Regions from separate parts of the Ensifer sp. NM-2 genome, predicted to be linked through region 1. Evidence: riboswitches for the same ligand, from Rfam matches in the RefSeq annotation. Region 1 holds a riboswitch; each other region holds the start of a gene.
What was found. Region 1 has a riboswitch for thiamine pyrophosphate ahead of C6558_RS26190 (ABC transporter permease). Riboswitches for the same ligand answer to the same signal wherever they lie in the genome.
Positions count from the first base shown of each region.

Region 1 (4,154 bases):
AAACGCGGCAGAGTGTCCGTGAATGCGCTGCGGTTAAGTTCGTCATCCAGGTTCGGGTAGGCCTTGACGAACAGCTTCCAGGCTTCATCCGGATGATTGATGAGAAAGATCGCTCCCTCCTCCACCGCGGCCAGGAAGGGCCGCAAGCGTTTGTCGGCCACCTTTGCCTTGTCGGAAACGAAGACGAGTTCGTCATAAAACGGCACGCCATGCTCTTCTGGGAAGAAGGACCGGCCATCATGCCCCTCGAGCCGCATCTGCGTCAGCTCGAAATTCCTGAAGCCGCCGATCGTTGCATCGACCTTGCCCGCGATCAGCGATGGGGAGAGCGCGAAGTTGACGTTGATCAATTCGACATCCTCTTTCTTGAGGCCGGCCGAGGCCAGCATCCGGCCGAGCATTGCATCCTCGAAACCGGAGACGGAAAAGCCGATCTTTTTGCTCTTCAGATCGGCAAGGCTTCGGATCGGACCGTCGTCAAGGACGGTGACGGTGTTAAGCGGAGTCTCGACCAGGGTGCCAATGCGAACAAGCGGCAGGCCCGCGGCATGATCGAGATAGAGATTCGGTTGATAATGCACGCCGATATCCGCCTGCCCCGCTGCAACGAGACGCGGCACGCTTGAAGGATCGGCGGGCGGAACCAACTCGACATCGAGCCCCGCCCTTTCGAACAGGCCGAGCTCCTTGGCGACAACGATCGGAGCATGGTCGGGATTGACGAACCACTCCAGCATCACTGTCAGCTTTTCAGCGGCAGTTGCTGAGCCGGCTGAAAAGACGACGCAGAGCGCGAGGCTGGCGGAAAACAGAAAGTTGCGGATCATAATGTTATGAACTCTCCCAATGGATCTCAGAAATTCACGTTTCCCGCGCCCAGTGCGCGAGAGGACGGGTTGCCTCATCGACGAGAAGCCTGAGGCCGACGGCAAGCACGGCAAGAATGGCCATCGCGGCAAAGACGACATCGGTCTGCATGCGGGCATTTGCCTGGACGATAACGAAGCCGAGGCCGGCCGAGGCGCCAACCCATTCGCCGACGACCGCGCCGAGCGGCGCCAAGGGGGCCGCAACCCGCAGGCCGGATACCAACCCCGGCAACGCCAGCGGCAGCCGCACAAACCTTAGCGCCTGCCAGTGGCTCGCTTTGGTCAGCGCCACGGCATCAAGGATCTGCGTATCGGTGCGTCGCAGCCCATCAGAGAATGCGGAAACAACGGGAAAGAAAATGATGATCGCCGCCATCACGATCTTGGAGATCATGCCGAAGCCGAACCACAGCACCAGTAAAGGTGCGATGACGAAGACAGGAAAGGCTTGGAGGACGAGCACGAAAGGCCAGACGAGCTTTCCGAGCCGCGGCAATGCCGCGAGCACGATAGCAGTCGCAGCGCCGAACGCCGTGCCGACCGCGAGCCCCGCCAGCATTTCGACGATCGTCACCAAGCTCTGCTCAAGCAGAAATTCTGGCTGCCGCGCAAAGACGGCCAGTACCTCGATCGGCGTTGGTAGCAGATAGCGCGGCAGCGCAAAGACGACGACCGCCCCTTGCCAGAGGACAGCAAGCACAGCAAGGCTACGAACAAATGTGAAAGACACGCGCATCGCCGGTCAGCCGACGCAGCAACCCGGACTAAATACAAACCCGCCATCCGGCGGCAACTTGGCAAAAGACAGCATCGATCGATCTCCAGACAAAATATCACGGAGACCCAGGTGAAAGCGAAGACGCGATTAGTTTGCCGAAACTGGCTCTTTTCCCGTTCCTACGCCGGCATGACCCGGATCAGGTTCAAGGGTCCGGCTCACCGCCATCTCAGCACAGAGTAGTGCTCCCCTCGGAATACTTGAACCTATGGGATACTCTCAAATGTGTCAAGGATACTTTCAAAACTCTGTGTTTCCGCCAATACAAAAGGACACGACTACCAGTGACTGGCAATGGGTGCGAAATCTGAATCACGTCATGTTGAATTCACATAAAAATACCGAATTTATAGATAACGACAGAACAACCAAAGAATAATATTGTGAATGCCTCGGCAAACACAGGATATAATAAAAATATAATCAGACACAACACCAAGGAAGCATATGAATATTTCATCAAGGGATATCTACCACACCCACGAACGGCTGCTTGAATCGCTCGTTTACATGGTGTCGTGTACTGATGCCGGTAGGGATTGCATCGCTTTCTATAAGACTGTTACACTTCCAACGTCCACTACGTCACCTTGAATGCGATTAATGCCCGGTTTCCGTACAATCTTTCCAGCGGTACCGTTGAAACGCGCGCCGAGTGATTGGCCGGGCTGATTGGAAGACCAAGCCCCCGTGTACTCAACAGTGGCTTCCTGGTTGGAGACACCTTCCACGGACAGAAAATTGGCAGCTTTGTTGAGACCAATCTTGCTATTCTCCAAGGCGTAAAATCCGTCGATTTTGATGAGATTTGCACCATTGACTTGCTCTTGGAGTGCCAGCGGCAAGGATGCCATGGGTGATGCCCTGACATAGACAGCTTCCTTTTGGCACCCTTCGGAGTAACCACTGACAATATTAACGGTTGTGCAGCCCTCAATGTAAAATCCAAAAAGGTCGCGATCAGCTGAACAATTAAACAGCGCGGCGGCAACAGAGCCAGCTATATGCCAGCCAACGCCTTTATTGTCTGAGGAATAGCAACTATAGGCAGCAATTGTGGTTGAAAATCCGGAGATTTTAACACCAGCGCCCGCGTTCAACGTCGACCAAATGCTTCGCATTTCGATCCCGAACGCATTTTGGACAAGTATTCCTTCGGCGCCAGCCTGCTGCGTTCTTACATTCTCAAACATCCCGCGCGCCGCGTAGTTGCTGCCCCCCGAGTTGTCGCCGACCACCGCGATGTTGTGGGACGGAGCACTCCGAATGGAGAGATTGCGTACTCCAAAGCCTACGCCAGGCCCAAATTTTATGCCGCACTTCCCGGGAGCAGCAGTGGAGAAATCCATAACCGTAGCCTGCTGACCTTCTCCTTCAAGATAAATATTATGTACCTTCTCAATCCGATCTGCATCAAACCTAATCTCATCGTTAAAGAAGTAGACCCCACCCCGAGGAAGGACAATTTTTCCCCCTCTATGTGCACCGCCTCGTTGCATCATGTCCCGAATCGCCTTTAACGCGGCCGTATTTGCCGGAGCGTTGCTGGGATCAAGTCCGTTTTCGGATGAGCGCAGGCCGTAGTTCTCTCCGTTTACGAAAGGCAATCGGTCGCGTGCGCTGACCGTCAAAGACCCCTTCGTCACGGCAACCACGCCCGCGCCCGCTACTAGACCCGCCTTGAGGAACGAGCGTCGCTTCACAATAACTCCTGTCTTTGCAGCATACCTGAAGAATCAGGCATAAGGTAACCGCGCATCGTGATGTGGCAGTACCCGCCATGTGAGAACCATCAGATGCTATGAGCCGAAGCTTTCGCTCTACTACGAATCACCTTAACGTTCCTGCGAACGGGTTCCCGTTCAGGGCCGCAGCAACTCGCCTGCAGTCGAGGAGTGCTGATGCTGCAATGCTTTCGAATACTCAGCCAATGGATTGAGGCTTAGATTGCGCTCGACACCGTCCAGAAACGAATACTTGTCCAAGCATACGCACGAATGAAATGGGCACGGCACGGCCGAGGTCGGCCGCGCTGGAAGCTCTGGATCGAAGAACGATCCAAACTCGGCGGGGTGGCAGCCGACAAACACTTTCCCCGTGTAGTCTACCTCATAGGCCACCGCCGGAAAGCTGCATTGCAGGCCAAACGGGTCATCGCTGCCGGTACGATAGCGAAAGTCAAGGTCCGGGATCGCATCGGCCATGACCATTAAGCTCGCATCTGAATACGTTCCGTTGCTCAGCCACAGCGGGTTTGGGTGTAGAACCAAGCCCAATTCAGCAAATTCGTCCCGACGACGCTTGAACGCCTCCACGTTGTCATCACTCATGACGTAGTTGACCATGCCTATTTGGACGCCCGCTCGCTTTAAAACCAAAATGCGTTCCTTGAACTCCTCTTCGTTTGTGTGACTCGGGTGGAATGTGCACATCAGGATGATCTTCCTGAAATCTACACCCACGAAAAGTTCAGGTTTCCACCACGCATTGGTGTCGATGCGAATACA
Region 1 is NZ_PVZR01000016.1:1,455-5,608, reverse strand. It holds gene C6558_RS26195 (ABC transporter substrate-binding protein) at 1-827, opposite strand, end outside; gene C6558_RS26190 (ABC transporter permease) at 862-1,605, opposite strand; TPP riboswitch at 1,747-1,849, opposite strand; gene C6558_RS26185 (hypothetical protein) at 2,199-3,350, opposite strand; gene C6558_RS26180 (radical SAM protein) at 3,510-4,154, opposite strand, start outside.

Region 2 (4,154 bases), on a different contig from region 1:
CCTCTCACACCGTCATGCTCGGGCTTGACCCGAGCATCCAGCCGGCACCTCTGTGTCAGCCTCGTATCGACAAGCCGGCTGCCTCCAATGTGGATGCTCGGGTCGAGCCCGAGCATGACGAAGAGATGGGCCATTGCGTAAAGAGTGCCGGAGCCCGCCGGGCGCCAGAAGGGGCGGGGTCGCCGCCCCTTCTGGCGTGGTCGTTATCCCCGAACGTCTGCCTCGCTGTCGACCGGCATATAGAGGTCGCCACCCTCACGATACTTGGCCGCCATCGCTTGAAAACCTTCCTTCTGCGCCTCGGCGCGGATGTCGTGCGAGATCCGCATCGAGCAGAATTTCGGCCCGCACATGGAGCAAAAATGCGCGACCTTGTGCGCCTCCTTCGGCAAGGTTTCGTCGTGGAAGGAGCGGGCGGTTTCCGGATCGAGCGACAGGTTGAACTGGTCCTCCCAGCGGAACTCGAAGCGGGCGCGCGACAGGGCGTCGTCGCGGGTGCGGGCCGCCGGGTGCCCCTTGGCGAGATCGGCGGCATGGGCCGCGATCTTGTAGGTGATGACGCCCACCTTGACGTCGTTGCGGTCGGGAAGCCCCAGATGTTCCTTCGGTGTCACATAGCAGAGCATGGCCGTGCCGAACCAGCCGATCATCGCGGCACCGATGCCCGAGGTGATGTGGTCGTAGCCCGGGGCGATGTCGGTCGTCAGGGGCCCAAGCGTATAGAACGGCGCCTCGCCACAGACAGCGAGCTGCTTGTCCATGTTTTCCTTGATCTTGTGCATCGGCACGTGGCCGGGGCCCTCGATCATCACCTGGCAGTCTTTCGCCCAGGCGATCTTCGTCAGCTCGCCCAGCGTTTCCAGTTCGGCAAATTGCGCCGCGTCATTGGCATCGGCGATCGAGCCCGGACGCAGGCCGTCGCCGAGCGAAAACGAGACGTCATAGGCGCGGCAGATGTCGCAGATCTCTTCGAAGTGCTCGTAGAGAAAGCTCTCCTTGTGGTGGTGCAGGCACCATTTCGCCATGATCGAGCCGCCGCGCGAGACGATGCCGGTGACGCGGTCGACGGTCAGCGGGATATAGTGCAGCCGGACACCGGCATGGATGGTGAAGTAATCGACCCCCTGTTCCGCCTGCTCGATCAGCGTATCGCGATAGACTTCCCATGTGAGATCCTCGGCGATGCCGTTGACCTTTTCCAGCGCCTGGTAGAGCGGCACGGTGCCGATCGGCACGGGCGAGTTGCGGATGATCCATTCGCGGATGTTGTGGATGTTGCGGCCGGTCGAAAGGTCCATCACCGTATCGGCGCCCCAGCGGGTGGCCCAGACCATCTTCTCCACTTCCTCGGCCATCGACGAAGTGACGGCGGAGTTGCCGATATTGGCATTGATCTTCACCAGGAAATTCCGGCCGATGATCATCGGTTCGGATTCTGGGTGGTTGATGTTGGCCGGCAGCACGGCGCGGCCGCTGGCAATCTCCTGGCGGACGAATTCGGGCGTGACGTGATCGGGGAGATGGGCGCCAAAGCTTTCGCCGTCGCGTAGCGCGGCGCGTGCAGCGTCGCGGCCAAGGTTCTCGCGGATGGCGACGAACTCCATCTCGGGCGTGATGATGCCGGCCCGCGCATAGGCAAGCTGCGTCACCGCGCGCCGGCCGGTTGCGCGCAGCGGCGCGTGACGGAGGGGAAAGGTCGGCGTCAGCCGGTCGCCGGAGGCAAAGCCGTTGTCTTCCGGCCGCACGTCGCGCCCGTCATAGGCTTCGACATCGCCGCGAGCGATGATCCAGTCGCGGCGCGGTCTTGGCAATCCATCCTCGATGCGGATGTTGGCATCTTCTACGGTGTAGGGACCGGAGGCGTCGTAGACGGTGACCGGCGGCTCGCCCGACGTCGGGTGCAGGGTGATTTCGCGCATGGGAACGCGGATGTCGGGATGGATCGTGCCTGGCTTGTAGACCTTTTTCGAGGCGGGAAGCGGGCCTTTTGTGACCGAGAGTTCTGCGGGTTTGGTGGCAATATTCATGATGAGGCTCCAAGTTTGCGGTTGGAGACCCAGTTCTGAAGCCGGAAGGAAAAGACATGTTTGCCTGAAATTCCGCGCGAATGACGGAATCGTGGCGTCAATGTCTGCACCGTCCCTACGCCAGTATGAACTGGATCAGGTTCAACGGGTCACTGCGCCTCGGTCGGCAAAGCCGATCCGCCCAGCAGTATCTCAGCCCCTTGACGGGACCCCCCTGGTGAATGCCTAGAGATAGCCATCGATCCGGATGCGCCGTCAAGCGTTAATCCGAAGGTTGCGTGTCAGGCCTGTTGATTGCCCGGTAGAGCGTTTCCGGATGAGACGAAGCCGCGGGCACGCTCGTTCTTTTCGTTTTTACGCATTTCCTGACGGAAAACCGCTCCGCACTTTTCCTGGAAATGCGCTAGCGGCCGGACTTCTCTGATCCCCGGCGATCGGCATAATCCGCACGGTTGATGCCGTGCCGCTGCAGCTTGTCATAGAAGGTCTTGCGCGGAATGCCGAGCGCTTCGATCGTCGCCTTGACGTCGCCGTGCTGCGCCCGCAGCGCTTCTTTCAGAATTTCCGCCTCGTAGCGCTCGATCCGCTCGGGCAGGCCGGCACTGGTCGGCGCCGCGGCAATCGGTTGGCCGAGCGAACCTTCGACGCCAAGGGCGACGCGCTCGGCGAAGTGCGAGAGCTCGCGCACATTGCCCGGCCAAGAATGAGACCTCAGATAGTGGCTGACGGCCGGCGAAAGCGTCGGCACGTCGCGCTTGAAACGCTCGGCTGCCCGCGTCAGGAAATGCGAGAAGAGAAGGGGGATATCGTCCCGGCGTTCGCGCAGCGGCGGGATCGACAGGGTGACGACGTTCAGCCGGAAATAGAGATCCTCGCGAAAATCGCCCCGCTGGGCCGGGTCGCCGAGGTCGATCTTGGCCGCGGCGATGACCCGAATATCGACGGGGCGCACGATATTGGTGCCAAGCGGCGTGATCTCACGGGCTTCAAGCACTCGCAGCATCTTGACCTGCGTTGCCGGCGGCATCGCCTCGATCTCATCGAGGAAAAGCGTGCCGCCGCTCGCATGCTCGATACGGCCGACGCGCTTCTTCAGGGCACCGGTGAAGGCGCCGGGCTCGTGGCCGAAAAGCTCGCTCTCGATTACCGTTTCCGGCAGTGCGCCGCAGTTCAGCGCCACGAAGTTGCCGTTGCGGCGCCGGCTCCAATTGTGCAGCAGCGTCGCCACCACCTCCTTGCCGCTGCCGGTTTCGCCGGCAACAAGCACATCCACGTCGGTGTCGGCGATATGCCGCAAGGTCTGGCGCAGCCGTTCCATGACCGGTGTCTGGCCAATCAGCGGCAGGCTCTCACCGGCGACTTCGGCTGCGCGTTTCAGCGCGCGGTTTTCCATCACCAGCCGGCGTTTTTCCAAGGCGCGGCGTGCGCTCTGCACCAGACGGTCGGCGGCAAAGGGTTTCGGGATGAAATCATAGACGCCGTCCTTAATGGCCTGAACGGCCATCGGGATATCGCCGTGGCCGGTGACCAGAATGACGGGCAGGTCGGGGTCGAAATCGGCGATCCGGCGAAACAGCGTGAGGCCGTCGATCCCGGGCATGCGGATATCGCTGATGACGATCCCGCTAAAATCCGGGTTGAGGATTGCGAGCGCTTCCGCCGCGCCGGGAAAGGCGGAGACCGCGAGGCCGGCAAGCTCCAGCGTCTGCTTCATCGCCCGCCTGAGTTCGCTGTCGTCGTCGACGAGGCATACGGATTGCTGCATCGCTCAGGCCCTCTTCAAACGCACGGTGAAGACGGTGCCCTCAGGGCTGGTCTTGACCTCGATGTCGCCGCCATAGTCGGCGACAATCTCCTTGGAGATGGCAAGGCCGAGACCGAGACCTTCATCCTTGGAGGTGTTGAACGGCGTGAAAAGGTCTTCGAGGATATCGGGCCGAATGCCCGGACCATTGTCGGCGACAACAAGCGAAACTGTTTCGGAGGGGCCTAACTCGCACCGCACACGGATCTCAGCGTCTGCCCGATCACCGAGGGCTTCCAGGGCATTCTGCAACAGGTTGATCAGCACCTGTTCCAAGCGGATGCGATTGCCGAGCACGCTGAGGCCGTTATCAGGCAGGTCGA
Region 2 is NZ_PVZR01000006.1:195,739-199,892, forward strand. It holds gene thiC (phosphomethylpyrimidine synthase ThiC) at 204-2,027, opposite strand; TPP riboswitch at 2,122-2,253, opposite strand; gene C6558_RS14650 (sigma-54 dependent transcriptional regulator) at 2,431-3,792, opposite strand; gene C6558_RS14655 (sensor histidine kinase) at 3,796-4,154, opposite strand, start outside.
Region 2: another riboswitch for thiamine pyrophosphate. It lies ahead of thiC (phosphomethylpyrimidine synthase ThiC); the one in region 1 lies ahead of C6558_RS26190 (ABC transporter permease).

Region 3 (4,154 bases), on a different contig from region 1:
CGGCGATCTTCATCAGCGTCGATTTGCCGGAACCGTTGCGCCCGACAAGGCAGATGCGATCCCCCGGCTCCACCTGCAGGTTGGCGCCGGCCAGAAGCGGCGTGCCACCGAAGGTCAGGAAGATATCGTCGAGTTTCAGAATGGGAGGCGCCAAGGCTCAGGCTCCGGAAAGGTCATAGGGGCGGGCGAGAACGATCGCCCGGCCGGTGTCGAGGGAAATGCGAAGGGGACCCTCCGCGACATTGGAAACGGTGCGCGAAGACCCGAACGGCAACGTGAAATCGGTGAGCGGATAACGCGCGTTGACGATCGTAAGCCCGATGAGATCGGTCAGTCCGAGGATCGAGAATAGGCTGCCCTTCGGCAGATCGATTTCGATCTCGCCTGCAAGCAGCGGATAGGCCTCCTCCTCACCCGAGGTCATGAACACCGGCAACCCACGTTCGGCCAGCGAAGCAGCCTGAAGCAGGTGCAGGAAGGCATGGTCGCTGCGTGATCCTCCGAGCGCGCCGGCAAAGATCAAGGCTTCGGCGCCACGCGACAGCGCCGCCTCGACAGCGATTTCGCCATCGGTCGCAGCCTTGGCGGCGGGATAGGGCTCGCGCGGGACATCGGCAAATTCCGCGAGCAGCGCCTCCTCGGTCGAATCGAAATCGCCCACCCAGACGTCGGGGGTCACGGATAGCACCCGCGCATGCCGCATGCCGCCATCGGCCGCAACGAAGCGGCTGCCTGCGAGCTGGCGCGCAAGGCGATCGGTCGGGGTCAGTGCACCGCCGAGCAGAATGGTGAAGGTGGATCGGGCCATGGCAAAGCCCATAGCGCAAAGGCACGGGCAAGGAAAAGCAAGAAAACCGAACAAGGGCGCGATCCGGCGATTTTGCGTCCTCGTTGTCAGTGATCTTCGGGCAAGGTATCGGGAAACAGCATCTCCGCATAGATCCCGGGGTTGGAATCGGGGATCTCGATGGCGCCGACCGTGCGTCGGTAGAATTCGGCCGGGCCGACGCCGCCGATGATGGCGTAACCGTAGCCTGCGTCACGCATCGCCGTCAGGCTCACGCGCAAGAGCGCCTCGCCGATCCCCGTCCGCGCATGGCCTCGTCGACGCCCGTCGGCCCGAAGAAACCGAGCGCTGTGACATCGTGGCAGGCAAAGCCGACGATCCGGTCCTCGAACACCGCGATGTGCATGCACGTCGGCGTCGATCTGAAGGCCGCCTCCGCCTCGCCCGCCCAGCCGGAGCCAAATGTCTGCTCGATCCAGGGAACAACAAGCTTCGTTCGGGTGCCATTGCGCGGTGAATGCCGATACCGTCAGCAAGCGGTGATCTCGCTTGTGCCGGCAGTGCATAAAGGCGAACGAGCATGTCAGTCATCGCAGGCTCCTTCGGCGTCTGCAAACTCTGCCGACGATTTTACCCCATGCGCCGCGGCGCGAAAATGCGGGGCGGGCGCTTTTGCCGTCCTCAAACTTCGCTTGCCATCAAACCGGCTCGGCGGTAAATCTCTACCCGCTCTAACGGGGTGCCTTCCGACCGCATGGCGGCCGAAGGCTGAGAGGCGTTGAACGCCAACCCGCGGAACCTGATCCGGCTCATACCGGCGGAGGGATTAGACGCGATCGGATCGATACGCCCTTTTCCCATGCAACATCATTTTTAGGGAGAGGTGCCTGCCATGTCCAATTCATCGCAACTCAAGGTTCTTAGCCGGCTAGCGCTTGCCGCGACGGCAGGACTTGTCTTCGCGGCCAATGCCGTTGCTGCCGACAAGACGCTGACCGTCTACACCTATGAAAGCTTCATCACCGAATGGGGGCCGGGTGCCAAGGTCGCCGAAGCTTTCGAGAAGACCTGCGAATGCAAGGTCACCTATGTCGGCGTCGCCGATGGCGTCGAGCTTCTGACCCGCCTCAAGCTCGAAGGCGCGGCCTCCAAGGCCGACATCGTGCTCGGCCTCGATACAAACCTCGTCGCCGAGGCCAAGGCCACCGGCTTCTTCGCGCCGCACGGCATCGAGCCTGCCAACGTCAAGGTACCCGGCGACTTCACCGACGACACCTTCCTTCCCTATGACTACGGCCATTTCGCCGTCGTCTACGACACCCAGACCTTGAAGACGCCGCCGAAGAGCCTGAAGGAACTGGTCGAAGGCGACGCCTCTCAGAAGATCGTCATCGAGGATCCGCGCACCTCGACGCCGGGCCTCGGTCTGCTTCTCTGGGTCAAGGCCGTCTATGGCGACGAAGCCGGCGCCGCCTGGGCCAAGCTCAAGGACAGGGTACTGACCGTAACGCCGGGCTGGTCGGAAGCCTATGGCCTCTTCACCAAGGGCGAAGCGCCGATGGTGCTTTCCTACACCACGTCGCCCGCCTACCACATGGTGGCGGAAAACACCGACCGCTACCAGGCGGCCGAATTCTCGGAAGGTCACTACATCCAGATCGAAGTTGCCGGCATGACCAAGAGCGCCAAGGAGCCGGAGCTTGCCAAGCAGTTTCTCGCCTTCATGACCGGCCCGGAGTTCCAGTCGATCATTCCGACGACCAACTGGATGATGCCGGTCGCGGCGACCAAGGAGCCGCTGCCGGAGGCTTTTAGCAAGCTGGTCAATCCGGAGAAGACTTTCCTGCTGCCGTCGGAAGAGGTGGCGGCGAACCGCAAGGCCTGGATCGACGAATGGCTGGCCGCCATTAGCAAGAACTGAGGCGCATTTGTTCGCGCCTGCCGAAAATCGCATCACGATGACCGCCGGGACTTTAAGTCTCGGCGGTATCCTGCTGTTTGTCGGCCTGGCGATTGCAGCCCTTTTGCTCCAGAGCGGTGACTTCGGCAACAGCGTGCTGTTCGATGCCTATATCTGGCGGGTAACGCGCTTCACCTTGCTGCAGGCGAGCCTTTCGACGCTGCTTTCCGTTGTTCTTGCCATCCCGATCGCACGGGCGCTTGCGCGCCGGCCGAGCTTTCCCGGCCGCGTCTGGGTTCTGCGGGTGATGGCCCTGCCGCTCGGCCTGCCCGTGCTTGTCGGCGCGCTCGGGCTGATCGAGATCTGGGGCCGGCAGGGCGCGCTCAACACCGCCCTCGCCGGCCTCGGGCTGCAGCAGCCGATCAGCATCTACGGCCTTTTCGGCATCCTGCTCGCCCACGTCTTCTTCAACATGCCGCTTATCGCACGTCTCTTTCTCGCCGGGCTCGAGCGCATCCCTTCGGAATACTGGAGAACCGCCGCCAATCTCGGCATGCCGCCAGCCGCACTCTTCCGCTTTGTCGAGTGGCCGGTCCTTCGGGGATTGCTGCCAGGTGCTGCCGGCCTCGTCTTCATGCTCTGCGCCACCAGCTTCACGCTGGTGCTGACGCTCGGCGGCGGGCCTGCCGCCAGCACCATCGAGGTCGCGATCTACCAGGCGCTGCGCTTCGATTTCGACCCGCCGCGGGCGATCGCCCTGTCCGCCCTACAGATCGTCATGACCGGAGCCCTGCTCCTGGCTCTAACGCGTGTCGCGACCGAACCTGCACAAAGCGCAACCGCGGGCAAAATCTCCAGACGCTATGATGCAGGAACCGGCCTCTCCCGGACGTCCGACGCCGGCTGGATCCTGTTCTCGCTGCTCTTCATCGGCGCACCGCTGATCGCCGTCGTCGGTTCCGGCCTGCGTGCGGATCTGGTGAAGCTTGCCGGCGACCCGACCGTGCATCGTGCTCTCGTCACCAGCATTGTCATCGCCGTCCTCTCGGCATTCTTTTGCGTCACCATGGCCGCCGCGATGATCCGCGCCGCCGGCATCGTCGTGGCGCGTCGCCACGCCCCGACCTTGGCCAGGGCATTTGCGGGCACTGTCACCGCCAGCACGTCGCTGGTGCTGCTGGTGCCGCCGGTCGTGCTCGGTGCGGGATGGTTTCTGCTCCTGCGCCCCTTCGGCGATGTCGCCCGTTTCGCCCCCGCCATCGTCGTCGCCATCAACGCATTGATGGCGCTGCCGTTCGTGCACCGGATCCTGGCACCGGCGATGGCAACACATGCCGCACGCACCGACCGACTGACAGCAAGCCTCGGCATCCGCGGCTTCCATCGCCTGCGATGGATCGACTTGCCGCCGCTCCGGAAACCGTTGCTGATGGCGTTCTCCTTCGCCATGGCGCTGTCGCTCGGCGA
Region 3 is NZ_PVZR01000007.1:74,902-79,055, reverse strand. It holds gene C6558_RS15895 (ABC-F family ATP-binding cassette domain-containing protein) at 1-154, opposite strand, end outside; gene C6558_RS15890 (thiamine diphosphokinase) at 158-808, opposite strand; partial or broken gene C6558_RS15885 (GNAT family N-acetyltransferase) at 895-1,378, opposite strand; TPP riboswitch at 1,513-1,630, shown strand; gene thiB (thiamine ABC transporter substrate binding subunit) at 1,680-2,708, shown strand; gene thiP (thiamine/thiamine pyrophosphate ABC transporter permease ThiP) at 2,740-4,154, shown strand, end outside.
Region 3: another riboswitch for thiamine pyrophosphate. It lies ahead of thiB (thiamine ABC transporter substrate binding subunit); the one in region 1 lies ahead of C6558_RS26190 (ABC transporter permease).